DNA from 2 places in the Cytobacillus solani genome. Region 1 is predicted to be linked to the other one. Evidence: a T-box and tRNA genes for the amino acid it is inferred to sense, from the RefSeq annotation. Region 1 holds a T-box; the other holds one or more tRNA genes.
What was found. A T-box is a leader RNA that pairs with one kind of tRNA and senses whether it is charged. The one in region 1 lies ahead of leuS (leucine--tRNA ligase), so its partner is inferred to be a tRNA-Leu.
Positions count from the first base shown of each region.

Region 2: it has a tRNA-Leu gene. The T-box ahead of leuS (leucine--tRNA ligase) is inferred to sense a tRNA for this amino acid. The anticodon was not compared.

Region 1 is NZ_CP041305.1:2,992,726-3,007,678, reverse strand. It holds gene FI644_RS15135 (DeoR family transcriptional regulator) at 228-449, shown strand; gene FI644_RS15130 (pseudouridine synthase) at 562-1,281, opposite strand; gene FI644_RS15125 (putative polysaccharide biosynthesis protein) at 1,333-2,946, opposite strand; gene FI644_RS15120 (OsmC family protein) at 3,240-3,680, opposite strand; gene FI644_RS15115 (cobalamin-independent methionine synthase II family protein) at 3,700-4,878, opposite strand; gene FI644_RS15110 (sulfurtransferase TusA family protein) at 4,890-5,603, opposite strand; gene FI644_RS15105 (DsrE family protein) at 5,628-5,990, opposite strand; gene FI644_RS15100 (sulfurtransferase TusA family protein) at 6,040-6,282, opposite strand; gene FI644_RS15095 (BaiN/RdsA family NAD(P)/FAD-dependent oxidoreductase) at 6,565-7,836, shown strand; gene FI644_RS15090 (sporulation protein Cse60) at 8,237-8,419, opposite strand; gene FI644_RS15085 (selenium metabolism-associated LysR family transcriptional regulator) at 8,705-9,601, shown strand; gene FI644_RS15080 (rhodanese-like domain-containing protein) at 9,658-9,975, opposite strand; gene leuS (leucine--tRNA ligase) at 10,071-12,488, opposite strand; T-box leader at 12,536-12,759, opposite strand; gene FI644_RS15070 (3-hydroxybutyrate dehydrogenase) at 12,916-13,692, opposite strand; gene FI644_RS15065 (GntP family permease) at 13,741-14,953, opposite strand, start outside.
Region 2 is NZ_CP041305.1:1,794,977-1,809,929, forward strand. It holds rRNA gene FI644_RS09240 (16S ribosomal RNA) at 1-1,271, opposite strand, end outside; tRNA gene FI644_RS09245 (tRNA-Ala) at 1,432-1,507, opposite strand; tRNA gene FI644_RS09250 (tRNA-Pro) at 1,521-1,597, opposite strand; tRNA gene FI644_RS09255 (tRNA-Arg) at 1,604-1,680, opposite strand; tRNA gene FI644_RS09260 (tRNA-Leu) at 1,693-1,781, opposite strand; tRNA gene FI644_RS09265 (tRNA-Gly) at 1,789-1,863, opposite strand; tRNA gene FI644_RS09270 (tRNA-Leu) at 1,875-1,956, opposite strand; tRNA gene FI644_RS09275 (tRNA-Lys) at 1,967-2,042, opposite strand; tRNA gene FI644_RS09280 (tRNA-Thr) at 2,056-2,128, opposite strand; tRNA gene FI644_RS09285 (tRNA-Val) at 2,141-2,216, opposite strand; rRNA gene rrf (5S ribosomal RNA) at 2,227-2,343, opposite strand; rRNA gene FI644_RS09295 (23S ribosomal RNA) at 2,534-5,466, opposite strand; rRNA gene FI644_RS09300 (16S ribosomal RNA) at 5,785-7,335, opposite strand; gene lysS (lysine--tRNA ligase) at 7,678-9,114, opposite strand; gene dusB (tRNA dihydrouridine synthase DusB) at 9,381-10,382, opposite strand; gene FI644_RS09315 (helix-turn-helix domain-containing protein) at 10,515-10,733, opposite strand; gene folK (2-amino-4-hydroxy-6-hydroxymethyldihydropteridine diphosphokinase) at 10,685-11,212, opposite strand; gene folB (dihydroneopterin aldolase) at 11,212-11,574, opposite strand; gene folP (dihydropteroate synthase) at 11,567-12,400, opposite strand; gene pabC (aminodeoxychorismate lyase) at 12,417-13,274, opposite strand; gene pabA (aminodeoxychorismate/anthranilate synthase component II) at 13,278-13,871, opposite strand; partial or broken gene FI644_RS27480 (anthranilate synthase component I family protein) at 13,855-14,953, opposite strand, start outside.

The DNA.
Region 1 (14,953 bases):
GGAAAAGTTCATGAATATGGTGGAAATTCTTTAATAAAGTAGAAATTATCAAAAAATAGGAGTACAATGAAGGTAAGATTGACATCTCTTGAAAAAACATCTGATATTTGCAAAGGAGTTGGCTGAGGAAAAGAAAACTACATATGCTTGAAGGACAAAGGTTCTTCAATGAACTGTCAGTTGCAGGAATTTGCCATTGGTTTGAAAAAAGGATAGGGAGTGGTTTTTTGAAACCTTCAACTAACCGGATGTTAAACCGTATCAAATCCGTCTACATGTTTATTAATAAGCGTGGAACTGTAACAACGGGAGAGCTTGTAGAGGAATTTGGTATTACTCCTCGCACCATTCAGAGAGATTTAAACGTTCTTGTTTACAACGACTTAGTAAAAAGCCCCAGTCGAGGAAAATGGACGACTACAAAAAAGAAGGTAAAGATGTCATCATAAGTTTCCTTTCGTGCACTGATCTCATATGAGGTCTGATGTCTGAAGTGATGATCCCAGATTCGATTGTTAACAAAAAAAATAGGATGAAAAAAATCGCCAAGCTAGGCGATTTTTATTTGACCTCATATTCCATTAAGCTTTCTAGTTCTTCCTCTGTTAATTCCCGGTATTCACCAAGCTCCAGTGTTTCATCTAGCTGCAGCGGCCCCATCGAAATCCTTTGTAAATAAATGACGCGCTTCCCAACCGCCTCAAACATTCTTTTCACTTGATGAAATTTCCCTTCAGTAATTGTGAGTTCAATATCTGATGTGAGACCGGATTTAATGATCTTCAATTCCCCTGGTTTTGTTTCATACCCATCATCCAAAATAACGCCCTTTTTAAAAGCAGCAATATCCTCTTCAGTTACTTCACTGTTTATAACAGCAAAATAAGTTTTCGGCACATGCTTTTTTGGAGATAAGAGGCGGTGGGCAAGCTGACCGTCATTCGTTAACAGCAGCAGCCCTTCAGTATCTTTATCAAGCCGCCCAACTGGAAAAGGCGAGAATACTAAGTCTTCTGGCTCCAATATATCTAAAACCGTTTCATGCTGCGAATCCTCAGTAGCGGAAATGACTCCTTGTGGCTTGTTCAACATTAAATAGATGAACTCTTTATACACCACTTCTTCTCCATTGATTGTTACAACATCCTTATTAGGATCCACATGCTTGCTGGCATCCTTCACCTTCTGCTCATTGACTTCAACAGCCCCGCTCTTCAAAAGCTGTTTTACATCCTTCCGGCTTCCAAAGCCTAAATTAGCAAGCATTTTATCAATTCTCATATCATCACCTCTTTTATTGCTGATTTGCAGGATACTTGAAATGTTTTCACATTATCCGCGCAACCTGACCTTCTTCAATAGCCGATCGACCTTTTGTCCAAATAAGAAGTAAACAAGTTTTGTTTTAAAGCTTAAATAGAAGTAAACTCCTGCACCCACCGCTGCACAAATGACTACGATAATGAAGGCTTGTAAATTAGTTGTCGGTGTTAAGAAAAGCGTAAGAAGCTTATACGTGATTCCCGCACCTGCAAACATCAGCGCTGTGAAAATAACAATCAAAATTCCTCTTCTGAGCACAAGTCGAAATGGATACTTAGCATACGTTTTTATTACAATTAAATTAATCAAGATAGCAGCTGTATAGCCTATAGCAGTGGCCACAACAGCTCCCTGTGTTTCCATCATCTTGATAAGAGGGATATTTAAGCTCAATTTAAGCAATAATCCAACAAGCAAGCTAAGTACCGTATAACGCTGTTCATTGATTCCTTGTAAAATCGCAGCGGTTACTAAGAAATAAGCAAAAAGAATTGCTACAGGCGCATACGTTCTAAGCACTTCAGTTCCAAGCTCGCTCGGATCGTAAAACAATGTAAAAATAGGCTCTGCTAATAACGAAAGTCCTACAACTGCCGGAAGAGTTAGAAATAATAGCACCTGAAATGCTTGATTCAATTGATAATTTAAACTAGTACGATCGCTCTCAACAAATGCTTTCGTAATACTCGGAACGAGTGTTAAAGAAAAAGCAGTAGCCAAAGACACAGGAATAATGACAAGCTTATGCGTCTGGAAGTTTAATACGGCAAAGGATGATACCGCCTGATCGGCTAAGCCAATTTCCGCCATCGTCCGGATAAAAGTGAGCTGATCAATAAATTGGAAAAGCGAACCGGATAAGCCTACAAAAATAAAAGGCGCGGCATACACAACGATTTCTTTGTACATATCCTTTAAAGAAATGTCCATTGTGCCTTTGTCATTCAATAAAAGGCCATCCAAATAAGGCTTTCTTTTATACCAATACCATAAAAGTGCTCCTAGACCACCGATTGCACCAATACATGCGGCAAAGGTGGCTACACTTACTGCCTGAACAAGACTGCCTTTCATGATATATAAAACAATAAAAGCACCTGCAAGAACAAACACAATACGTACAATTTGTTCAATGACCTGTGATAAAGCCGAAGGTCCCATGGATTGGTGTCCCTGAAAAAAGCCGCGAATCAAACTCATAAAAGGAACAACAATAAGCGCAAAGCTTACAGCTCTGATAACAGTCGCTACATCCTTCACACTCGTATCCACATTATCAGGAATAATAAAATCAGCTAACGATGGAGCTAGAAAATATAGGAATAGAAAGGATATCGTTCCCGTACAAAACATCACAACTAGCCCTGATTTAAATAGCTTTCTCCCTACGGCATATTCCTCTAATGCATTGTATTTCGAAATAAATTTTGAAACCGCGGCAGGTATGCCTGCTGTTGCTAAACTAATGAAGATTGTATAAGGAATATAGGCGAAGGAATAAAGCGCATTTCCTTCTTCCCCTACAATATGATAAAAAGGAATCACATAAAATAACCCGAGTACTTTTGAAATGATCGTCGCTAGGGTCATTATAAAAGTACCCCTTAAAAGCTTTGATGACATAGAACCCCATTCCCCTTCAAAAAAGCGCTGAACATTAACAGTTAAAGTCCTCTTATTTAAGAAGCCCTAGCTGTGTAAGTTCCACCATTAAGTTATCGTAGCAAAAGATAATTCTATCGGAAAATTTAATTATGTAAATAATAATCACAATTTTTTTTGCACACTATTTGTATTCTACTCTTCTTCTTACAGGATTTCTACTTAGAGCTGACGAAAATGGTGTTTTCTGCAGTTAAAGTACTTTGAACGTAAAAAAAGCCAATGAAACAATTGGCTTTTTTATGTAATACTATTCAGTTTTTTACCCATAAATTCTCAATTGGAATTCCAGCATCCTTTATTGTTCGGTATATAGGGCATCTTTGATCCACTTTTTTTTGTAATTCATCCACTTGCTCTTGGGAGGCTGATGTTTTCAAGAAAGCCTCTACCTTCACTTTTTCGAAGTATGGTTTTACATCTAAATTTCCCATTAACCCGCTAGGATCAAGTTCTCCTTCGACTTTAAATGATATATCCTCTATTTGGATATTCATTTCTTTTGAAATTATCTGTACCATTACATTCTCACAAGCTGCAAGGGCGGCTAACATTGTAGACATTGGATCAGGCGCAGAATCTTTTCCCCCAAAAGATACTGGTTCATCAATGCTTATTATATGTTTGCCATTCGTAGCATCTGTCCTCATTCCAGAACCAGTGACATCTAATTTGAATGTAAGTTTTTTGCTCATCCAATTCCCCTCCTGATAATCACAGACTTGCTAATTTAATTTGCCCTCTTAATAAATTTGCGGCCTTACTCATTACCTCGAGCTTTTGAATAGCAATCACTTCACTATTCATCGGTCTTTGGGCAAAGGTTCCAAACCCGCAATCTGGATTTAAATAGATTTGATTAGCCGGCATAAGCTTTAATAATTGATTGACCTTCTCAACAATTTCTTCTTCCGTTTCAATTTCTTCCGTTCGTGGATTCACAATTCCAAATCCAATTTCAGCATGAGTGAACTCCTTTATTGCCTCGATTTCCCCTGCTCTTGGTGTCGCATACTCAAGAACGAGCTGATCAACATTTACCCTTGATAAATAAGGGATAAGCGGGAAATATGGACCTCTTAGAAGGATATCGTCTTCTCTGCTCCAATTCCCGCGGCAAATATGGACTCCTAATTTTGTTCCTCTGCCTCGCATGCCTTCCATCACTTGATTCATTAACCCTAGAGCAAACTCAATTTCCACCTCTGCATCCGCTTTTGCAGTCAAAGCTCCACACATAAATGTGCGATTGGCATTCTTTTGTGTAAATACGAGCTCAGTCAGTACAGGTTCATCGAATTGCACAAAATCGACGCCTTCGGCAATCAGATCTTCCAATTCTTCTCTTAAAACGCTTACAATATCGATTGCTAAGTCTTCTTTCGTTGGATAAGCTTCTTCCGATAGCCCTTCAACCCACATGGATCTTGTTAATAAATAGGGACCAGGAAGCGTTACTTTTATTTTTCTATCCGTATGCTTCTTTAAAAAACGAAAGTCATTTAATGCAAGCGGTTTTTTTCGGCTGATTTTCCCTGCTGCTGCAGGATTAGATAGGGAAAATGCAGGAACATCAAGCGTACCGAGAATTTCTTCAAAACTTGCTTTATCATCAATGTATTCTAGCAATTCAGAGACTGTTAGCATTTTCACATTATGTAAATGCTCAGCAACAAACGAAATATAATTATCTCTTCTTTGCTCGCCATCAGATACAATATCTATGCCTGCTTCTTCTTGCAGACGGAGGCATTCAATAACCGCTTGATCCGCAACCGCTTGAAATGCCTCATCTGTCATTCTGCCTGCTCTTTTTTCTCTCATCGCCTTCTGCACTTCAACCGACCTAGGCCAGCTGCCAATGACAGATGTAGGAAAGAGTGTTGATTCCATCGTATTTCCTCCTAATATACAATTGAAAAGGTCAGTTTGATTTCAACTGCTTTTTTCAACGTTTGATAGATAGGTGATTTATTTAAAGTAATTTGCCAAATCTCTTTCAACAAATCTTCATCCGCTGCTGACGATACATAGCATGTACCTGAAATCTGCTGTATGCTCGGACTCCCGTTTTCTTCAATTTCCATATGAGATAAAATATTTTCGATGGAACCTTTAAGCGAAAGCTCGATTTGATCAACAACGACATTCCTTCTAGATGCATGCGCTTTGAAGCCAACTGTTAAGCATGAAGCAAGGGAAGCAATGAAATAATCGATTGAACTAGGAGCATCCACACGAGCACTAAATTCTGCTGGCTGACCTGAGTAAAAATGGTGATTTCTTGCAAATACTTTAGCCTTTAAATCCTTCTCCCCTTGCACACGAACATTCCATTTGTACCCTTTCGCAGCCGCAAGATCGCTCTCTAATGCTGATTTGCTTTGACCTTTTCGTACAAAATACCTAACCGTATTCTCACCTGGTTCTGATCCGATAAATTCATGCTTGACCATTCGGCACCATGCTGGTAAATCATCAGCAACCGTTCTTTCTCTGCTTCTAATTTCCAAAACTTGTCCGGGATCAAGAGGACTCATACTCTTATTAATAATTAATAACAAACCTGACCCGCAATCAAGGTCTCCACCATCGCAAACGGCATGAGGATTTAACATGAGAGCTGCCCCCTAACGGAAAAATTAATATGTAATCGAAGCTGCACCTTGTGTTAGGAATTCTACTAATCTAGCTCCTCCGACGATTGTTGCTCCTTCTATTAAATTATCCTCTGATAGCCCTCTCTTTTTGTAACAAGGACTGCATACCCAAATGATTCCTCCCGCTTCAACAAATTGATCCATTAATTGCTTTAATGGCGCAAAGCCTTCTTCATGAATATCTTCTGCATATCCCTTTTCAGCTAGAAATGCACCTTCAACATTTAAAAAGACAACTGTTTCCTGACCAGATGCAACGGCAGCATTGGCTACTACAAACCCAACCGTTGCTTTATCTGTATCATTTTTAGCACTTGTAATACTCACTGCGAATTTTCCTGACATGATGATTCCTCCCAAAATTTAGTTTACTAGATTAGATAATTGGTCTAAGCTACTTTCCTTTTTTAATAAAATAATGGCTGATATTCCCTTCATCGAGACGGTTTATCAATGTATGGTGCTGCATTCGGCACCATGCAGGCAAATCTTCACGTGCACCAGGGTCATACGAGATCACTTTAATGATTTCCCCCTCTGCCATTTTCCTCATCGTAAGGAATAAATTCATTATTAGCTCTCCACACCCAGTCGGGCCGGCATCATAAGTGACATCTACTGAAATGTGACTTTCCATTTGACACCACCTTTTTATACGATTAATGATAAAAAAGAAGAAAATAGACTTGGAACCTCTAATAAATAAAAGCGCTTTCCTCCCAATTATAATGAATACGTTTTACAAAATAAATTCAATCTATCTATAGTATCGATGAATATGTATCGTCTTTTCGAATAGATAGAGAATCATTCTAATTAGTAAAGTTCAAACTCAAGAAATTTTGTGCATATTATGTATTTCATTACGAATCGTTTATAATTGTTAAGTAAATTAAGGATGAAATAAGTTGGTGACGAAATGAAGTATGATGTAATAGTGATTGGCGGAGGCCCTTCAGGTTTGATGGCAGCCATTGGCGCGGCTGAAAACAAAGCAAAAGTTCTCCTTATTGATAAAGGGGACAAGCTAGGAAGAAAGCTTGCCATTTCAGGCGGGGGAAGGTGCAATGTCACGAACAGGCTGCCTGTTGATGAAATTATTAAGCATATCCCAGGAAATGGCCGTTTTTTGTACAGTGCCTTTTCACTTTTCAGCAATGAGGATATTATTAAGTTTTTTGAGAAACTTGGGATTCAACTCAAAGAAGAAGATCACGGGAGAATGTTTCCTGTTACAGATAAGGCACAATCGGTTGTAGATGCCTTGCTTTCGAGATTAAAAGATTTAAGGGTAGATATTAAAACGAACAGCCCGATTAACGATGTTCATTATAAGAACGGAAAAGTCCATTCCGTCGAACTGAAGAATGGACAAGTGTACGAGGCTGATTCTGTTGTCATTGCTGTCGGAGGAAAGTCTGTGCCACATACAGGATCTACTGGAGATGGGTATGCATGGGCGAAAAAGGGCGGTCATACGGTAACGGATTTATTTCCAACGGAAGTTCCAGTCACATCCGCAGAACCTTTTATTAAAGAGAAAACTTTGCAAGGTTTATCTTTGAGAAATGTAGCGCTTAGTGTATTGAATCCGAAAGGAAAGCCTTTGATTACACATAGGATGGATATGATTTTCACCCACTTTGGTGTCAGTGGTCCAGCCGTTTTACGTTGCAGCCAATTTGTCGTCAAGGCAATGAAAAAGTGGGACTTACGTGAGGTTACTATGAGTCTTGATGCCATCCCTGATAAAAAAGAAGAACCGTTACTACAAGAAATATATAAGCTTATTAAAGATGAACCAAAGAAAAGCATTAAAAACCTGTTAAAAGGCTTTTTGCCTGAAAGATATTTATTGTTCCTTCTTGAGCAATGTGAAATAGATCCTCCCACTCAAGGTGCAATGATTTCAAACGAAAAGCTGCGAAGTTTTGTAAGCAGCTGTAAGAAGTTTCAATTTCATGTCAATGGAACACTGCCATTAGATAAAGCGTTTGTTACTGGCGGGGGTGTTTCTGTTAAAGAGATTGAGCCGCAAACAATGGCATCTAAATTAATGGATGGATTGTTTTTCTGTGGGGAAATTCTTGATATCCATGGCTACACAGGCGGATATAATATCACCTCTGCACTTGTCACGGGAAGGCTTGCAGGAATAAATGCAGCCTTAGCAGCGCGGAGCCAAAAATAAATGTAGCGATTGCACAGAAGTATTTACAAGAATGATGATTTTTGCGGTCACATAAAAATTTTATGTGACCTCTTTTTATATTAATTACCATACTCGGGCACGTATATCTTTTTATGTGACCTCTTTTTGCATTAATTACCACATTCGGGCACGTATATCTTTTTATGTGACCTTTTTTTACATTAATTTCCATATTCGGGCACGTATATCTTTTTATGTGGACCTCTTTTTGCATTAATTACCGCATTCGGGCACGTATATCTTTTTATGTGGACCTCTTTTTGCATTAATTACCATATTCGAGCACGTAAATCTTTTCACGTGACTTCTTTTTGCAAAAATACCCATTTTAGGACACACCCCAAAAAATTAAAGATCACAAAAAGTGACCGCAACCCATTCAGGCTCGATAAATAATCATTGCTGAAAAACAGTAAATCTGTTCATCTTCATCCTCATGAACAGCGGCTACATTATATTTAATATCGAGCAGCTTTTTCTCTTCTATTTTCTGTAAAAAACGATTCATTTCCAACTCGAGATCTTTCTCATGCTCTTGATCAAATAATTTAACCTGAATCAAAGACCCCTCACCCTTTCTAGCGTTTTAGAATCATTATTAACAGAATAGTCTATATTTAGTCGTTTAAGATTCTGCAAGAACCTAATAAACGTTAGTAAATGTTCCTTTCCAATTCTCTCTTCCTATTATTAATCATTTTTCCTCTATTTCGTATAAAGTTTTTAATTTTGGACAAAACTCCACACCCCTATCTTAGATAGAAATGGTATTCTTATATAAATACAATTAATTGATATCATATATAGTATTCAATCGATATTATCAATGAGATTGGAGGTGCAGAAAATGGATATGCACCAATTATTTGTTTTTACAAAGGTTGTCGAGCATAAAAATTTTTCGAAAGCTGCCGATGACGTTTTTTTAAGTCAATCGACAGTTAGTTCACATATTAAGGCATTAGAGAAAAGTTTAAACCTTAAGCTTTTTGACCGGGATGGAAGAGATACAATACTAACACCGCATGGGGAACAATTACATCATTGGGCACAAAAAATTTTACTATTAAAAGATGAGGCATTGCTTGATCTAAAGAGGGAAATGATGGACTTTCGCGGAATTGTAAAAATCGCGACAAGCTCTGTTCCTGGCTCCTTTATCATTCCAAATATAATCAAACATTTCAATCATGTTCATCCGAATATTTCTTTTCATATCTCAGAATCCTCATCAAAAAAGGTCGTAGAACATGTCCTCAATCGATCTGTTGATATTGGAATCCTAGGAGAAAAATATGAGAATGATAAGCTTTGCTACCTTCCTCTTCAAAAAGAAAAATTAGTATTAATTACTTCAAATGAACAGGAATTTAATGGCCCTGTTTCTTTAGAGGAAATCATTAAGTATCCGCTGATTATGAGAAGCTCAGATTCTGGTACAAGGTCATTAATAAATAAGTTTTTAGAAAAGAAAAAGATTTCAAAGGAACATTTACACACTGTTGTCCATACAGATTCTGGCAATAGTTTAATCCAGTTTGTTAAACAAAATATAGGAATCTCCATTATTTCAGAAATAGCTGCACAAGAATTTGCTTCTGCCAATTTAATTCATATGTATGAAATTAAGGACTTTCATGATGAAAGGTTTTTTTATCTTGTTTATCATAAAAACAAAACTTTATCATTAGCTGCAAAACTATTTATTGAGAATTTGAAAAGCTTAGAAAAGAATTCTGTTTAAGCAAAAAAACAGACAGCTTTATACCTAGCTGTCTGCTCTTTTATTATGTCGTCGGCTTACTTTTCAGGCTTTACAGTTTCCCCAGACCAATTTAGCATGCCGCCAATCATATTTCTAACCTTGAAGCCTTGATCTTGCATGTAATAACAGACGTTCTCGCTTCTTCCGCCGGATCGGCAAATAAAAATGTATTCCTTGTCTTTATCAAAGTAATCCAGGTTTTCTGGAATGGTCATCATGCGGATATGTTTAGCACCAGGTATTATCCCTTGTGCTACCTCTTCATCTTCTCTTACATCTACAAGCTCCAGCTTTTCACCTGCATCTATTTTTTCCTCTAATTCATCTGTTGTAATGATTTCGATTGATTCCATTGAAAAAATCCCTTCTAAATTTAATTATCTCCCTATTGTAAAAAACATCCTCCGAAAACACAATCGGAGGATGCTGAATAGTTGCCCTTGCTTTTTTAATTAGCCACTATATTAACTAACTTTCCAGGTACTGCAATAACTTTACGAATGGTTTTCCCATCAATTTGCTCTTTCACTTTGTCATCGTCCATGGCGATTTTTTCAAGTGCATCTTTTTGGGCATCAGATGGAACACGAAGCTTTGCCTTTACTTTGCCGTTAATCTGAATAACAATTTCAACTTCATCATCCACTAGTTTCGCTTCATCAAATGCTGGCCATGCTTCATAAGCAATTGTTCCGCTATGGCCAAGTTTTTCCCATAGTTCTTCTGCCACGTGTGGTGTGATTGGTGATAGCATTTTTACAAACCCTTCTATAAAATGCTTCGGAAGAACTGTTGATTTATACGCTTCATTAATAAAGACCATTAACTGTGAAATCGCTGTATTAAAACGTAATCCTTCATAATCCTCTGTCACCTTTTTCACCGTTTGATGATAGATCTTCTCTAAGTCACCAGCATCTTCAACTACTTGGATTTTCGGATTTAACTCGCCATTCTCCTCAACCAATAAACGCCAAACACGGTCTAAGAATCTTCTGGATCCATCTAATCCATTTGTTGACCAAGCAATCGAAGCATCTAATGGTCCCATGAACATTTCATATAAGCGAAGCGTATCAGCGCCGTGGCTGTCAATAATATCGTCAGGGTTTACAACATTCCCTTTTGACTTACTCATTTTTTCATTACCTTCACCAAGAATCATCCCTTGGTTAAATAACTTTTGGAAAGGCTCCTTCGTATGAACCACACCGATATCATATAGAACCTTGTGCCAGAAGCGTGCATATAAAAGGTGAAGCACCGCATGCTCTGCTCCGCCGATATAAATATCAACCGGAAGCCATTCCTTTAGTTTTTCTGCATCTGCAAGTGCTTCTGGATTTTTCGGATCGATATAGCGTAAATAATACCAGCAGCTACCTGCCCATTGCGGCATTGTATTCGTTTCCCTGCGGCCCTTTTTGCCAGTTTCCGGATCAACAACATTTACCCACTCTTCAATATTCGCAAGTGGAGATTCCCCTGTACCAGAAGGCTTAATTTCTGTTGTCTTTGGAAGGATTAATGGAAGCTGGTCTTCAGGAACAGCTGACGAAGTGCCGTCCTCCCAATGAATGATAGGAATCGGTTCACCCCAGTAACGCTGGCGGCTAAATAGCCAATCGCGAAGACGATAAGTTACCTTCTTCGTACCGATTTCCTTTTCTTCAAGCCACGCAATCATCTTTTCAATTGCATCTTCCTTGTTCATTCCATTCAAGAAGCCTGAGTTTACATGCTCACCATCACCTGTGTATGCCTCTTTTTGAACATCTCCACCGGCAACCACCTCAATAATTGGAAGGTCAAATTGCTTTGCGAACTCATAATCACGCTCATCATGTCCTGGTACTGCCATGATTGCACCTGTTCCGTAGCTAGCTAATACATAATCAGCGATCCAAATTGGCATCTTCTCACCATTTACTGGATTTACTGCATAGGCACCAGTGAAAACACCTGTCTTTTCTTTTGCCAAATCTGTTCTTTCAAGATCACTTTTGCTTTGGATTTTTTCAATATAAGCATCAACAGCTTCTCTCTGGCCATCTGTTGTAATTGTATTGACTAAAGCATGCTCTGGAGCTAGCACCGCATATGTTGCACCAAAAAGAGTATCTGGGCGAGTTGTAAATACAGTGAATGTTCCTTCGTGTCCTTCAATTTGGAAAGTCACTTCTGCGCCTTCTGAGCGTCCAATCCAGTTGCGCTGCATATCCTTAAGGCTTTCTGGCCAATCCAATAAATCTAGGTCTTCAAGTAAGCGGTCAGCATACGCTGTAATTTTCAACATCCACTGTCTCATTGGTTTACGAACAACTGGATGTCCGCCGCGCTCACTTTTTCCATCAATTACTTCTTCATTGGCAAGTACGGTACCAAGTGCTGGGCACCAGTTAACCGCTACTTCATCAATATAAGCAAGCCCTTTTTCATAAAGCTTTAAGAAAATCCATTGTGTCCATTTGTAATATTCCGGATCAGTCGTATTCACTTCGCGATCCCAGTCATATGAAAAACCTAATGCTTTAATTTGACGGCGGAAAGTATTAATATTTTGCGCCGTAAATTCAGCCGGATCATTGCCTGTATCTAATGCATACTGCTCAGCTGGCAACCCAAATGCATCCCATCCCATTGGATGAAGAACATTAAAGCCCTGCATCCGCTTCATGCGGGAAAGAATATCTGTTGCTGTATAGCCTTCCGGGTGTCCTACATGAAGACCTGCACCGGATGGGTATGGAAACATATCTAGTGCGTAGAATTTATTTTTCCCTTTATCTTCACTCGTCTTAAAGGTTTTATTGTCTTCCCAGACGGTTTGCCACTTCTTTTCAATCTTCTGGTGATTGAAGCTCATTGTCTTTTCCTCCCTAAAATAAGTAATAAAAAAACCTCTCATCCCAAAATAGGGACGAGAGGATTATGTATGAATCTCCCGCGGTACCACCCACATTAATGACAAAAGTCATTCGCTTCATTCATCCTTAACGCGGAAAACGGCAAGCATTACTACTACTTCACACTTGCTGCTCAAAGGCGAGTTCATGATGGCTTCCTGCTGACTTGCACCTACCGTCAGCTCTCTAAAAGGATTCAACACCACTACTGCTCCTTATCGTGGCAGATAGTTAATATTTTATTGCTATTGTATAAAATTTCCCGCCAAGATGCAAGGGGGCTCATCCTGACGGGAAGTGTAATAGATAGTGTATGCTTAGAAATGAGAAGGTGTTCCTTTAATCATATATTAAAATGAGGACAGTAAATAACTGTCCTCTTATACCTTACTGAACTGTATATCCCCCATCAATAACAATTGCCTGCCCTGTAATACCTCTTGCGGATTCCCCCGACAAGAATATAGCATAGTCAGCAATCTCTTCAACAGTTAACAGCCTTCTTTGTGGAACTAACGGGAAGATGACTTCTTCAAGCGCCTTTTCAATTGGTATATTCCTTATTGCTGCAAGATCGCTAAGCTGATTTCGAACAAGAGGTGTGTCAATATAGCCAGGACACAAGGCATTGATAGTAATTCCTTGCTCAGCAGTTTCTAATGCGGCTACTTTTGTTAACCCAATCACCCCATGCTTCGCACTATTATAGGCTGCCTTCCCAGCAAAGCCTATTAATCCATTAATCGATGCCATATTAATGATCCGTCCAAACTGCTGTTGCTTCATTATTGGTAAGACATGTTTCATTGCAATAAATGGAGCCGTCAGCATAACTTTAATAAGGAATTCGAACTTTTCTGTTGGAAAATCTTCAATCAGCGATACATGCTGAAGCCCTGCATTGTTTATAAGAACATCCAGGCTTCCAAAATGCCGAACTGTTTCTTGTATACAACATTCCATTTCTTTTTCTGAAGTAACATCACATTTTAATCCGATCGCTTCGTAGCCTTCATCCTGCAATTTTCCAGCAGCTAGTTTCACAGATTCTTCTTGGATATCTGTTAAGACAATTGCTGCCCCATTCCCTGCAAACCTTTTTCCAATCTCATAACCAATGCCTTGTGCCGCTCCGGTTATAAAAACTACCTTTGTCTGAACCATAAATAAACTCCTTTCGAAAAACGATGCTAAAAATAGAAACTCCTAGACTTAGATACCAAGTCCGAAAGAGAATAGTATAATTGCAAGAACAACGCCTATCGCTGGTACGATAACTGTGAGAGCTCCAACTGCACCATAGGCATCCTGATGGCTTTCTCCACAAATGGAACGAACCGTTGTCACAACATATCCATTATGAGGCAGTGAATCCAGTGCACCGGACGAAATCGCAGCGACTCTGTGAAGCGCTTCCGGATTTACCCCCATATCCATATAATGTGGTGCTAATAGCGGAAGTGCGATGACCTGTCCTCCAGAGGCAGATCCAGTCATTCCTGCAATTACACTCACGGCGATTGCTGCCCCAATTAGCGGACTTCCGGGGATGTTGGTCATAAAATCCACTGCTGTTTCAAACGCAGGTACTGCCTTAGCCACACCGCCAAAACCAACAACTGCTGCTGTATTTCCAATTGCGATTAATGCTCCTAGCGTTCCCTCAGAAACAGCATTCCAGAAGTCTTTGAAATACCTGCGATTTAGTAGATAGGTTGCAATTACCCCGCCTAATAAAGCAATGATTAACGCCGATTGCTTAAGAGAATCATGGAAAATGAATGAAATAATGAGTACTACAATTAATGGGATTGCCCCCATAAGCGGGTTTGGCAAGTTTTTATCTACTGTCACAGGATCTTTTTCTCTTGCTACAAATGTTTCTCCTCTTTGTACTGCTTTAGTAATCATTCTCTTCAGCCACCAATAGCCAAAAATCATCATAAAGACCGCAACAATTATACTAACTTCCAGACCGGCATATGGCGTTGTACCAAGATATTCAATTGGAATCCAGTTTTGAATTTCTGGGGACCCAGCAGAGGTCATCGTAAATGTGACCGATCCGAAGGCAAGTGCAGCTGGAATAAATCTTCTCGGCAAGTTTGCTTGCTTAAATAAGCTTAATGCCATTGGATAAACTGAAAAGGCAACAACGAATAAGCTGACACCGCCATAGGTTAAAAAGGCACAGGAAACGACAATGGCCAGAACCGCATACTTCATTCCAAGCTTATCAACAATCAGCTTGGAAACACTATCCGCTGCTCCGCTATCCTCCATTACTTTTCCAAAAATAGCACCTAATAAAAACATTAAATACCAAGAGGTAACAAACCCCGAGAACCCTGACATATAATTGCCAACCAGATTTGCCTCTCCCTCCCCAGCCAGCTGCGGAAATAACGGCATCCCGCTAAATACG
Region 2 (14,953 bases), 1.2 Mb from region 1:
CTTGCAGCCCTTTGTACCATCCATTGTAGCACGTGTGTAGCCCAGGTCATAAGGGGCATGATGATTTGACGTCATCCCCACCTTCCTCCGGTTTGTCACCGGCAGTCACCTTAGAGTGCCCAACTGAATGCTGGCAACTAAGATCAAGGGTTGCGCTCGTTGCGGGACTTAACCCAACATCTCACGACACGAGCTGACGACAACCATGCACCACCTGTCACTCTGTCCCCCGAAGGGGAACGTCCTATCTCTAGGATTGTCAGAGGATGTCAAGACCTGGTAAGGTTCTTCGCGTTGCTTCGAATTAAACCACATGCTCCACCGCTTGTGCGGGCCCCCGTCAATTCCTTTGAGTTTCAGCCTTGCGGCCGTACTCCCCAGGCGGAGTGCTTAATGCGTTTGCTGCAGCACTAAAGGGCGGAAACCCTCTAACACTTAGCACTCATCGTTTACGGCGTGGACTACCAGGGTATCTAATCCTGTTCGCTCCCCACGCTTTCGCGCCTCAGTGTCAGTTACAGACCAGAAAGTCGCCTTCGCCACTGGTGTTCCTCCAAATCTCTACGCATTTCACCGCTACACTTGGAATTCCACTTTCCTCTTCTGCACTCAAGTCTCCCAGTTTCCAATGACCCTCCCCGGTTGAGCCGGGGGCTTTCACATCAGACTTAAGAAACCACCTGCGCGCGCTTTACGCCCAATAATTCCGGACAACGCTTGCCACCTACGTATTACCGCGGCTGCTGGCACGTAGTTAGCCGTGGCTTTCTGGTTAGGTACCGTCAAGGTACCGCCCTATTCGAACGGTACTTGTTCTTCCCTAACAACAGAGTTTTACGATCCGAAAACCTTCATCACTCACGCGGCGTTGCTCCGTCAGACTTTCGTCCATTGCGGAAGATTCCCTACTGCTGCCTCCCGTAGGAGTCTGGGCCGTGTCTCAGTCCCAGTGTGGCCGATCACCCTCTCAGGTCGGCTACGCATCGTCGCCTTGGTGAGCCGTTACCTCACCAACTAGCTAATGCGCCGCGGGCCCATCTGTAAGTGATAGCCGAAGCCATCTTTCAACTTTTCTACATGAGTAGAAAAGGATTATCCGGTATTAGCTCCGGTTTCCCGAAGTTATCCCAGTCTTACAGGCAGGTTGCCCACGTGTTACTCACCCGTCCGCCGCTAATCTTTGGGAGCAAGCTCCCTCAGATTCGCTCGACTTGCATGTATTAGGCACGCCGCCAGCGTTCGTCCTGAGCCAGGATCAAACTCTCCAATAAAGAGTAAGATTAGCTCTTAAGTTTTAATACTTGAATTAACGTTGACGTTTTTTGTTCGTTCAGTTTTCAAAGAGCAATGATTATTATTACTCTGCCGCTCAAGGCGACTTTTAAATACTACTATGTTTAAAATGTTAAGTCAATACCTTTTTTAACATTTTGGTGGAGCCTAGCGGGATCGAACCGCTGACCTCCTGCGTGCAAGGCAGGCGCTCTCCCAGCTGAGCTAAGGCCCCATAAAAATATGAATGGTCGGGAAGACAGGATTCGAACCTGCGACCCCTTGGTCCCAAACCAAGTGCTCTACCAAGCTGAGCTACTTCCCGTTTTTATGGCGCGCCCGAAAGGAGTCGAACCCATAACCTTCTGATCCGTAGTCAGACGCTCTATCCAATTGAGCTACGGGCGCTATTTTTTAAAGTGGTGCCGAGGACCGGAATCGAACCGGTACGGTAGTCACCTACCGCAGGATTTTAAGTCCTGTGCGTCTGCCAGTTCCGCCACCCCGGCAAATAATTGGAGCGGAAGACGGGATTCGAACCCGCGACCCCCACCTTGGCAAGGTGGTGTTCTACCACTGAACTACTTCCGCAAATAAAATGATGCGGGTGAAGGGAGTCGAACCCCCACGCCTTGCGGCGCTAGATCCTAAGTCTAGTGCGTCTGCCAGTTCCGCCACACCCGCATTATTTAAATGGTGAGCCATGAAGGACTCGAACCTTCGACCCTCTGATTAAAAGTCAGATGCTCTACCGACTGAGCTAATGGCTCTTTCTAGGAAACATGCCGGCCAGAGGACTTGAACCCCCAACCTACTGATTACAAGTCAGTTGCTCTACCAATTGAGCTAGGCCGGCATAATAAAAATATGGTGGAGGATGACGGGATCGAACCGCCGACCCTCTGCTTGTAAGGCAGATGCTCTCCCAGCTGAGCTAATCCTCCATTTTATAAAGCCTAGCGACGTCCTACTCTCACAAGGGGACAGCCCCTAACTACCATCGGCGCTGAGAAGCTTAACTTCCGTGTTCGGGATGGGAACGGGTGTGGCCTTCTCGCCATCGTCACTAGACCTATTTATGATGAGGTTTGTTCCCTCAAAACTAGATAATGCTAAAGAAGAAGTTGAGTAATCATTTTGTCCAGCTACGGCTCCTAACTTCTCGGTCGTTTCGATCCGCCCCTACAAATCCAAATGCGGGATTTGCATGGTCGGCTCTCCAACGCCTTTCGAAGTTGAACAGTCGCCTTCGCCTTTCATTTTGGTTAAGTCCTCGACCGATTAGTATTTGTCAGCTCCACGTGTCACCACGCTTCCACCTCAAACCTATCAACCTGATCATCTTTCAGGGGTCTTACTAGCTTGACGCTATGGGAAATCTCATCTCGAGGGGGGCTTCATGCTTAGATGCTTTCAGCACTTATCCCTTCCGCACATAGCTACCCAGCGATGCTCTTGGCAGAACAACTGGTACACCAGCGGTGCGTCCATCCCGGTCCTCTCGTACTAAGGACAGCTCCTCTCAAATTTCCTGCGCCCACGACGGATAGGGACCGAACTGTCTCACGACGTTCTGAACCCAGCTCGCGTACCGCTTTAATGGGCGAACAGCCCAACCCTTGGGACCGACTACAGCCCCAGGATGCGATGAGCCGACATCGAGGTGCCAAACCTCCCCGTCGATGTGGACTCTTGGGGGAGATAAGCCTGTTATCCCCGGGGTAGCTTTTATCCGTTGAGCGATGGCCCTTCCATGCGGAACCACCGGATCACTAAGCCCGACTTTCGTCCCTGCTCGACTTGTAGGTCTCGCAGTCAAGCTCCCTTATGCCTTTACACTCTTCGAATGATTTCCAACCATTCTGAGGGAACCTTTGGGCGCCTCCGTTACTTTTTAGGAGGCGACCGCCCCAGTCAAACTGCCCACCTGACACTGTCTCCTGCCCCGATCAGGGGCATGGGTTAGAATTTCAATACAGCCAGGGTAGTATCCCACCGATGCCTCCACCGAAGCTGGCGCTCCGGCTTCCAAGGCTCCTACCTATCCTGTACAAGCTGTACCGAAATTCAATATCAGGCTACAGTAAAGCTCCACGGGGTCTTTCCGTCCTGTCGCGGGTAACCTGCATCTTCACAGGTACTATAATTTCACCGAGTCTCTCGTTGAGACAGTGCCCAGATCGTTACGCCTTTCGTGCGGGTCGGAACTTACCCGACAAGGAATTTCGCTACCTTAGGACCGTTATAGTTACGGCCGCCGTTTACTGGGGCTTCAATTCAGAGCTTCGCGTAAGCTAACCCCTCCTCTTAACCTTCCAGCACCGGGCAGGCGTCAGCCCCTATACTTCGCCTTGCGGCTTCGCAGAGACCTGTGTTTTTGCTAAACAGTCGCCTGGGCCTATTCACTGCGGCTTTTCAGGGCTATTCACCCTAAAAAGCACCCCTTCTCCCGAAGTTACGGGGTCATTTTGCCGAGTTCCTTAACGAGAGTTCTCTCGCTCACCTTAGGATTCTCTCCTCGCCTACCTGTGTCGGTTTGCGGTACGGGCACCTTATCCTCACTAGAGGCTTTTCTTGGCAGTGTGGAATCAGGAACTTCGGTACTATATTTCCCTCGCTGTCACAGCTCAGCCTTCACGCAAACGGGATTTTCCTCGCTTGCAGCCTAACTGCTTAGACGCACATATCCAGCAGTGCGCTTACCCTATCCTCCTGCGTCCCCCCATTGCTCAAACGGAGTTTGGTGGTACAGGAATATCAACCTGTTGTCCATCGCCTACGCTTTTCAGCCTCGGCTTAGGTCCCGACTAACCCTGAGCGGACGAGCCTTCCTCAGGAAACCTTAGGCATTCGGTGGATGGGATTCTCACCCATCTTTCGCTACTCATACCGGCATTCTCACTTCTAAGCGCTCCACCAGTCCTTGCGGTCTAGCTTCAACGCCCTTAGAACGCTCTCCTACCACGGACATCGTAGATGTCCATCCACAGCTTCGGTGATACGTTTAGCCCCGGTACATTTTCGGCGCAGAGTCACTCGACCAGTGAGCTATTACGCACTCTTTAAATGGTGGCTGCTTCTAAGCCAACATCCTGGTTGTCTAAGCAACTCCACATCCTTTTCCACTTAACGTATACTTTGGGACCTTAGCTGGTGGTCTGGGCTGTTTCCCTCTTGACTACGGATCTTATCACTCGCAGTCTGACTCCCATGGATAAGTCTTTGGCATTCGGAGTTTGTCTGAATTCGGTAACCCGATGGGGGCCCCTAGTCCAAACAGTGCTCTACCTCCAAGACTCTTTCTACATGAGGCTAGCCCTAAAGCTATTTCGGAGAGAACCAGCTATCTCCAAGTTCGATTGGAATTTCTCCGCTACCCACACCTCATCCCCGCACTTTTCAACGTGCGTGGGTTCGGTCCTCCATTCAGTGTTACCTGAACTTCAACCTGGACATGGGTAGATCACCTGGTTTCGGGTCTACGACCACATACTCATTCGCCCTATTCAGACTCGCTTTCGCTGCGGCTCCGTCTATTCAACTTAACCTCGCATGTAATCGTAACTCGCCGGTTCATTCTACAAAAGGCACGCCATCACCCATAAACGGGCTCTGACTACTTGTAGGCACACGGTTTCAGGATCTCTTTCACTCCCCTTCCGGGGTGCTTTTCACCTTTCCCTCACGGTACTGGTTCACTATCGGTCACTAGGGAGTATTTAGCCTTGGGAGATGGTCCTCCCTGCTTCCGACGGGATTTCTCGTGTCCCGCCGTACTCAGGATCCACTCTGGAGGGAACGAAGTTTCAACTACAGGGCTTTTACCTTCTCTGGCCGGCCTTTCCAGACCTGTTCATTTACCTCGTTCCTTTGTAACTCCGTGTAGAGTGTCCTACAACCCCAAGAGGCAAGCCTCTTGGTTTGGGCTAATCCCGTTTCGCTCGCCGCTACTCAGGGAATCGCGTTTGCTTTCTCTTCCTCCGGGTACTTAGATGTTTCAGTTCCCCGGGTCTGCCTTCAATACCCTATGTATTCAGGTAAAGATTCTATCCCATTACGGATAGAGGGTTCCCCCATTCGGAAATCTCCGGATCAAAGCTTACTTACAGCTCCCCGAAGCATATCGGTGTTAGTCCCGTCCTTCATCGGCTCCTAGTGCCTAGGCATTCACCGTGCGCCCTTTCTAACTTAACCTACTTCGGTCAATGATCAACTGCGCATCTCGGCGTCAGCTCTCTCGCTGTGCTCCTCACGTACTGAGTACGTTCCGGTGCTCGCTCGGTCGCTTCCTTGATCTGCTTGTTGCTCATTGCCCTCATGGTTTACACTCTTACTTGGTTTTAAAAACTCAATATAAGAGAAAAAACTAAGATGGCGATTACTCGGTTATTCTTCTTTATTACATTATCTAGTTTTCAAAGAACAAAAAAGTTTCGAGAGAAAATTACTCTCTCAAAACTGAACGAACAATGAAACGTCTTTTAATGAAGTTAGACTTCATTTCATCCTTAGAAAGGAGGTGATCCAGCCGCACCTTCCGATACGGCTACCTTGTTACGACTTCACCCCAATCATCTGTCCCACCTTAGGCGGCTGGCTCCTTGCGGTTACCCCACCGACTTCGGGTGTTACAAACTCTCGTGGTGTGACGGGCGGTGTGTACAAGGCCCGGGAACGTATTCACCGCGGCATGCTGATCCGCGATTACTAGCGATTCCGGCTTCATGCAGGCGAGTTGCAGCCTGCAATCCGAACTGAGAATGGTTTTATGGGATTGGCTAAACCTCGCGGTCTTGCAGCCCTTTGTACCATCCATTGTAGCACGTGTGTAGCCCAGGTCATAAGGGGCATGATGATTTGACGTCATCCCCACCTTCCTCCGGTTTGTCACCGGCAGTCACCTTAGAGTGCCCAACTGAATGCTGGCAACTAAGATCAAGGGTTGCGCTCGTTGCGGGACTTAACCCAACATCTCACGACACGAGCTGACGACAACCATGCACCACCTGTCACTCTGTCCCCCGAAGGGGAACGTCCTATCTCTAGGATTGTCAGAGGATGTCAAGACCTGGTAAGGTTCTTCGCGTTGCTTCGAATTAAACCACATGCTCCACCGCTTGTGCGGGCCCCCGTCAATTCCTTTGAGTTTCAGCCTTGCGGCCGTACTCCCCAGGCGGAGTGCTTAATGCGTTTGCTGCAGCACTAAAGGGCGGAAACCCTCTAACACTTAGCACTCATCGTTTACGGCGTGGACTACCAGGGTATCTAATCCTGTTCGCTCCCCACGCTTTCGCGCCTCAGTGTCAGTTACAGACCAGAAAGTCGCCTTCGCCACTGGTGTTCCTCCAAATCTCTACGCATTTCACCGCTACACTTGGAATTCCACTTTCCTCTTCTGCACTCAAGTCTCCCAGTTTCCAATGACCCTCCCCGGTTGAGCCGGGGGCTTTCACATCAGACTTAAGAAACCACCTGCGCGCGCTTTACGCCCAATAATTCCGGACAACGCTTGCCACCTACGTATTACCGCGGCTGCTGGCACGTAGTTAGCCGTGGCTTTCTGGTTAGGTACCGTCAAGGTACCGCCCTATTCGAACGGTACTTGTTCTTCCCTAACAACAGAGTTTTACGATCCGAAAACCTTCATCACTCACGCGGCGTTGCTCCGTCAGACTTTCGTCCATTGCGGAAGATTCCCTACTGCTGCCTCCCGTAGGAGTCTGGGCCGTGTCTCAGTCCCAGTGTGGCCGATCACCCTCTCAGGTCGGCTACGCATCGTCGCCTTGGTGAGCCGTTACCTCACCAACTAGCTAATGCGCCGCGGGCCCATCTGTAAGTGATAGCCGAAGCCATCTTTCAGCTTTTCTACATGAGTAGAAAAGGATTATCCGGTATTAGCTCCGGTTTCCCGAAGTTATCCCAGTCTTACAGGCAGGTTGCCCACGTGTTACTCACCCGTCCGCCGCTAATCTTTGGGAGCAAGCTCCCTCAGATTCGCTCGACTTGCATGTATTAGGCACGCCGCCAGCGTTCGTCCTGAGCCAGGATCAAACTCTCCAATAAAGAGTAAGATTAGCTCTTAAGTTTTAAAACTTGAATTAACGTTGACGTTTTTTTGTTCGTTCAGTTTTCAAAGAGCAATGATTGTTATTACTCTGCCGCTCAAGGCGACTTTTAAATACTATCACATTCATTGTGTTTAAGTCAATAACTTTTTTAATTTCTTTTTTCAAAAGTTATCGTCTCGCAACAACAGATATTAATATACCACCATATTTACGCGGTTGCAATATGTTTTTTCGATATTTATCTTTAGAATTCAAAGAAAAAATATTCATATTATTTATTGAAATACAAAAAAGGTAAAGCACATAAAATATCATGCCTTACCTCTGATAAAGTTATTTAACGGTGACGCATTAACGGGAATAATAAGACATCTCTAATGGAAGGAGAATTTGTTAAAAGCATGACAAGGCGATCGATACCAATCCCAAGCCCTCCCGTTGGAGGCATTCCGTATTCTAATGCTTCAATGAAATCATCATCCATCATATGAGCTTCGTCATTACCTTGCTCACGTTCTTTGAGCTGAGCTTCAAAACGTTGTCTTTGATCAATAGGATCATTAAGTTCTGTGAATGCATTCGCATGCTCACGTGCAACAATAAATAGCTCAAACCGATCCGTAAACCTTGGATCTTCATCATTTTTCTTTGCAAGCGGAGAAATTTCAACAGGGTGTCCAAAAATGAATGTTGGCTGAATTAATTTCTCCTCTACTTTTTGCTCAAAAAATTCATTTACAATATGGCCATAAAGCATATGTTCAGTAATTTCTACCCCATGCTCTTTCGCTAATTGCTGCGCTTCTTCCTTGCTCATCTCTTTCCAGAAGTCTACCCCTGTGTATTCCTTAATCGCATCTACCATATGAAGTCTTTTCCACTCTGGTTTTAAGTCAACTTCATATTCTCCATATTGCACCGTAGTTGTTCCAAGTACTTCCTGTGCGATGTGTGCAATTAGGTTTTCAGTTAAGCTCATAATGTCGCGATAGTCAGCATATGCTTCATATAATTCAATCATCGTAAATTCCGGATTATGGCGTGTTGAAACACCTTCATTACGGAAGACACGGCCGATTTCATACACCTTCTCTAAGCCGCCAACAATCAAACGCTTCAAATGTAGTTCAATTGCGATACGCATGTACAGCTCCATATCAAGTGCATTATGGTGGGTAATAAACGGACGAGCTGAAGCTCCACCAGCAATTGAGTGCATCATTGGGGTTTCTACTTCTAAGTACCCTTGGCTATCTAGATAGCGGCGCATGGATTGGATAATCCGACTACGGTCAACGAATGTTTTTTTGCTTTCCTCGCTCATGATTAAATCCAAATAACGTTGACGGTATCGTTGCTCAACGTCCTTTAAACCATGGAATTTATCCGGGAGTGGTCGTAACGCTTTCGTTAAAAGTTCAAATTCCTGAACCTTTACAGAAAGTTCGCCTACTTTTGTTTTAAAAAGAGTTCCTGAAACGCCAACGATATCCCCAAGATCAACCGAGTCGAAAATTTCATATTTTTCATCACCAATTGCATCTTTACGAACATAGATTTGAATTTGTCCAGATAAATCCTGGATATGTGCAAAACCCGCTTTTCCTTTCCCGCGCTTTGTCATGATACGGCCTGCAAGTGCTACTGTTATATTTTTTTCTTCAATCTCTTCTTTTTCAAGTGCTTCATATTGTTCGATCAATTCCTTAGTTTGATGAGAACGATCAAAACGCTTTCCAAAAGGATCTAGTCCTTGATTGCGAAGGCTATTCATTTTTTCCCTTCTGACGATTAATTGGTCATTTAATTCTTCATGACTCTGGCTCACTTATATCATCTCCATTATTTTGTAAATCTTTTTTATGTAAAGCTTATGCACAATAAAAGATTTCTCACTTCTATTATTCTACACAATGTGGACCGGACAGACATCAATAATATGAATAAATAGAATAAAAACTGCCAGTAGGTCACTGGCAGTTCTCTTTCGTTCAAAAGTATTATAGATAAAGAAAATTCCAAAGTCAAACATCACCACTGTTATCCCGCTTGGATTTGACTCTGTTCCTTTTCCTCTACTTCTATTACAAGTGCATTTAACAATGTAACAAGATCTTCTCTTGTATGACACTCATTGATCGCATTTCGTGCTTTTGCATTTCCACGAATCCCTTTTAGGTACCAAGCAGCATGCTTACGCATCTCACGAACAGCTATATACTCGTTTTTCAAAGCGATTAAACGATCTAAATGAAGGATGCAAACATTAATTTTCTCCCGCACACCCGGCTCACCCATTAATTCCCCTGATTCTAGGTATTTAACTGTACGGTAAATCATCCATGGGTTCCCTAATGCAGCTCTACCAATCATGACACCATCACAGCCTGTTTCATCAAGCATACGTTTAGCATCTTGAGGCGTTTGCACATCTCCGTTTCCAATTAGTGGAATATTGATACTTTGCTTCACTTCACGAATAATATCCCAATTTGCATTTCCTTCATACATTTGTACACGTGTACGTCCATGCATCGCAACAGCCTTTCCGCCCGCACGTTCAACTGCCTGTGCATTACGAACAGCGTAAATATGGTCTTCATCCCATCCCATACGCATTTTAACGGTAACCGGTTTCTCAACTGCATCTGTTACAGCTGAGACCATTTCATAAATTTTATCTGGATCAAGCAGCCATTTCGCCCCTGCATCACATTTAGTGATTTTAGGTACAGGGCAGCCCATATTAATATCGATAATGTCCGCGTTTGTACTTTTATCAACAAATCTCGCCGCTTCAACCAATGTCTCTTTTTCACCGCCAAAAATTTGCAGGCTTAGCGGCTTTTCTCTTTCATCGATGTAAAGCATGTTCATTGTCTTTTCATTCTTAATAACGATGCCTTTATCACTGACCATTTCAGCACACACTAATCCAGCACCGAATTCTTTGACAGTAAGTCTAAAAGCTGAATTGCAAACTCCTGCCATTGGCGCAAGTACAACACGATTTTTTAATTCTATATCGCCAATTTTAAACATAGTAAACCTCCTAATTCGCAATAAGAAAGCGCCTTGTTGAGGTAGACAAGCATAAAACAAGTCTTTCAACCCAAGGCGCAGCAGCTAGAAATCTATCTAACCTAAAGTTACATCCCTTATTTAAGTAAATATCTATTCTCTATTTTCATCTGGGGGAGTTAAATCTTCAACGGTAATATTTAGCATGAAAGCAACCCGCCCTAAAAAGTCTGCAGCCGGCATTCTGTTCCCTCTTTCAATCTCTCCTAATATCGATACTGATACACCAAGCTCCTTGGCAAAGCTTTCCTGTGTAAAGCCTTTTAGTTTACGAAAAGCGCGAATACGTCTTCCCCATTTTTCCGCTTCCATATCCGTACTCCCTCTCTATCAGGTATATCCTCTAAACTTGCTTGAAGAGGCTTTTCCATCGTCGGAAGCTTGATGCTGGACTGAATCTCAAGTAGAGGGATCATAACAAAAGCTCTCTCTTGCATCCGAGGATGAGGAACTAATAACTTCTCTGTTTTAATATTTTCTTGATTATACAGTAAAATGTCAAGGTCTATCGTTCGAGGACCCCAGCGTATTTCCCTCTTTCTCCCAAGGTCCTTTTCGATAGCAAGGCACGCTTCCAACAATTGAATTGGGCTTAAAGCCGTGTTCACTTGTATGACCATATTTAAAAATTGCTCTTGATCCTCATACCCAACTGGATCCGTTTCATAAATGGATGAAGCATTCACTACATTCACATCTGGAAGAGAGTTCAACTCCTCGATCGCTTGCTTTAAATGCTCGAAACGGTTCCCAATGTTGGAGCCTAGTGCAATATACGCTTCATTATTCATTACATCCTGCTCCTTGTTACTTCAACCGCAACGGATTCATAATGTCCTGGAATAGGCGGATCTGGTTTAATTACCCTCACAGTCACTTGAGATATAGGTTCAAAACGGTCAAGCATTTCCCCGGCAATCTTTTCAGCAACTGCCTCGACAAGCTTATAAGGTTTTCCTTCAACAATCTCTTTGCAAACTTGATAGATTTCTCCATAATTAATTGAGTATTCGAGCTGATCCGTTTCCCCTGCTTTTTTTAAATTAGTTTCCACAGTTAAATCGACCATAAATCTTTGTCCTAGATGGGTTTCCTCAGGAAAAACCCCATGATATCCATAAAAAGCCATCTTATTTAAAATAATTTTATCCATGATAAACTCCCTTACCTACTAGTGCATCCATCATTTTTGCCATTCGAGCCATTTCTTTCACATCATGAATGCGCATAATGTGACATCCCTTCTGAATTCCATAACAAACAGTCGCCCCAGTCCCTTCCATCCGCTCATCAACAGGCAAGTCTAACACCCCGCCAATCATAGACTTTCGAGAGGTTCCAAGTAAAACAGGATATCCAAGGGATACTAGCTTGTCCAAATCTCTCATCATTTCTAGATTATAAGATAAGTCTTTAGCAAAGCCAATTCCCGGGTCTAAAATAATATTCTCATCCTTAACTCCAGCCTGCCTCACAAGCGAGATGCTTTCATACAGATCATTAACCACATCACGGTAAAAAGCGGAGTAATCTTGGTTTGCACGATTATGCATTAACACAATTGGAACTTGAAGTTCAGCAGCAACCCTCGGCATGTCCTCATCCGCTTTCGCACCCCAAATATCATTTATGATATGGGCTCCTGCCTTTATCGCTTCTTTTGCCACTTCAGCCTTATATGTATCTATTGAGATCGGTATATTTACTGCTTCTGAAACTGCCCGAATAATAGGAGTGACCCGCTCTATTTCTTCTTCAGCAGATACCTTAATAAATCCAGGTCTGGTAGATTCTCCTCCAATATCAATAATATCTGCCCCATCCTGTACCATTTGCATAGCCCGTTCCACCGCTTGGTCCAAGTGATTATACTTGCCCCCATCAGAAAAAGAATCAGGCGTAATATTTAAAATCCCCATAATTAGCGTCTTCTTGCTGTAATCCAATGAATAAGGACCACATTGAATAATTGTAGACATGTATTTTTACCTCCTTTTACCACTCATTCCTGCTCCACAAGTACCCGCTAAGGTTCTTATATTGCTTTTGAAGATCTTGTACAAAGCCGCCGTTATTGCCTGGCATCTCGCTCCCAGCAAATGAATAAATCGGAACAATTTCCTGGATGGAATTCGTAACGAAGATCTCATCTGCCTTTTTGGCTTCAGCCGTTTGAAAGAAACCTTCTTCAACAGCTATTCCATTCCTTTGGGCTAGCTTTATAATTAATTTTCTTGTAATCCCATTTAAAATGCCCGTTTCAATCGCCGGCGTATACAATACATTCTCTTTTAGCCAAAATAAATTCGAGACAATTCCTTCTGCTAAAAACCCTTCTTTGGTTAGAAAGATCCCTTCACATTCAGGCATATCCCCTATTTCCCTCTTTGCTAAAATATTATTTAAATAATGATGTGACTTTAAACGCTCCACACCTTCAGGGGTATTCCGATTCAAAGTTAATATAACCGCCTTTTTTTCCTGTCCGATCATTGATGGAGGCAGAGGCTTTGCAAAGATAATCAAATTGGGATAAAGATAAGGATCTGGCTGCAGTCCGATTTCCCCTACGCCCGCTGATACATTCAAACGGATGTAAGCATCAGTTAAACGATTTTTTGCTAAAAGCAGGCGCAGCGCACTCTGTATCTCCTCCCTCGAATAAGAAACTTTCATGTTAAGCACTTCTAAACTATTATTCAGCCTTTCCAGATGATCATCCAATAAAAAGGGATGTCCATCATAGACTCTGAATGTTTCAAAAAGACCCATTCCGTATAAGTATCCATGGTCAAACGGGGAGATAACAGCCTCTTCCTTCCCGACAATTTTTCCATTCATATAGATAAACATAGCCTAATCACCCCTTAATACTTCCATTTTTGAATAATAGCTTAGGAAGTTCTTGAGCAAATCCTTTCCTGCCGTTGTCATGATCGATTCTGGATGAAATTGAACACCTTCTACCGGCAGTTCCTTATGGCGAATGGCCATGATTTCACCTTCAGCCGTCCAGGCGGATACTTCGAGGCAAGAAGGCAGTGTTTCCTTCCTGACAATTAGGGAATGATATCTTGTTGCCGGAAAAGGATTGGGCAGCCCTTGGAAGATCGTTCTCCCATCATGATGCATATTAGATGTTTTTCCATGCATCAGCCGCTCTGCTTGAACGACCTCACCACCAAAAACCTGAGCAATTGATTGGTGCCCAAGGCAAACCCCGAAGATTGGTATATGACCAGCAAATGCCTTGATTGCTTCTATGCTAATACCCGCTTCATTCGGACTGCAAGGCCCAGGAGAAACCATTAAAAACTTTGGCTTTAATTCACAAATTTCTTCAATCGACGTTTCATCATTTCTTCTAACAACTAATTCTTCGCCTAGCTCACCTAGGTACTGAACGAGATTATATGTGAATGAATCATAGTTATCAATCATAAAAATCATCATTAATCACCTTTTTCCTGTTCTGCCATTTCTTTTGCCATCCATAAAGCAATAGCCTTTTTTAATGATTCTTTATATTCATTTACTGGGTTTGAATCAATGACAACACCTGCACCCGCCTGAACATGTGCAAACCCATCCTTCACTAGCATTGTTCGAATAATAATATTCAGCTCAAGATCTCCATTAAAATTAATCCATCCGAACGAACCTGTATAAGGTCCTCTCGTCACAGGTTCCAATTCCTCGATAATTTCCATTGTTCTTATCTTCGGAGCCCCTGTAATCGTCCCTCCGGGGAACACAGCATCAATTAAATCAAACCCATCTTTGCCATCAGCAAGTTCACCTCTTACATTTGACACAATATGCATGACATGAGAATACTTTTCGATCACCATAAACTCATCTACTTCAACAGACCCATATGTGCAGACACGGCCAAGATCATTTCTTTCTAAATCGACGAGCATCACATGTTCTGCCCGTTCCTTTTCATTTTCAATTAACTCATTTGCCAGTTCAAGATCTTCTGATTCATCTTTTCCGCGGGACCTTGTTCCTGCGATCGGCCGAGTGCTAACCTCTTTTCCCTTTTTCTTAATCAATAACTCTGGCGATGCACTGACAAGCTGATATTCAGGTGTTTGGATATATCCCATATATGGAGAGGGATTTAACTCCCTAAGCTTTTCATAAACATCCAGTGCTGGAAGGGAGATCGGCTGGCTTTGACGGACAGATAAGTTCACCTGAAAAACGTCACCCTGTGAAATGTAATGCTGTACACGCTGAACCGCCTGAATAAATATCTCCTCACTCATGGAGACTTCTTTTTGCGTGCTTATTTCAGTTGCGTTTTTTTGAATTTGGAAGAGCATATTCCGCTATCCATCGCCTCTTCCAATTTTCAGCTCTGTTTTCAACTTCTTCCCTCTCATCAGACTGCTCATATAGAAACATAAGCCACAAAACTTCAGCCTGATGATCGAACACAAACCATTCCTTAAAAACTAAAAAGTGAATATCAGGCATTTGCAAATCATCTCTTGCTAATTCCGGCAGTTTTTCAATATAACGGC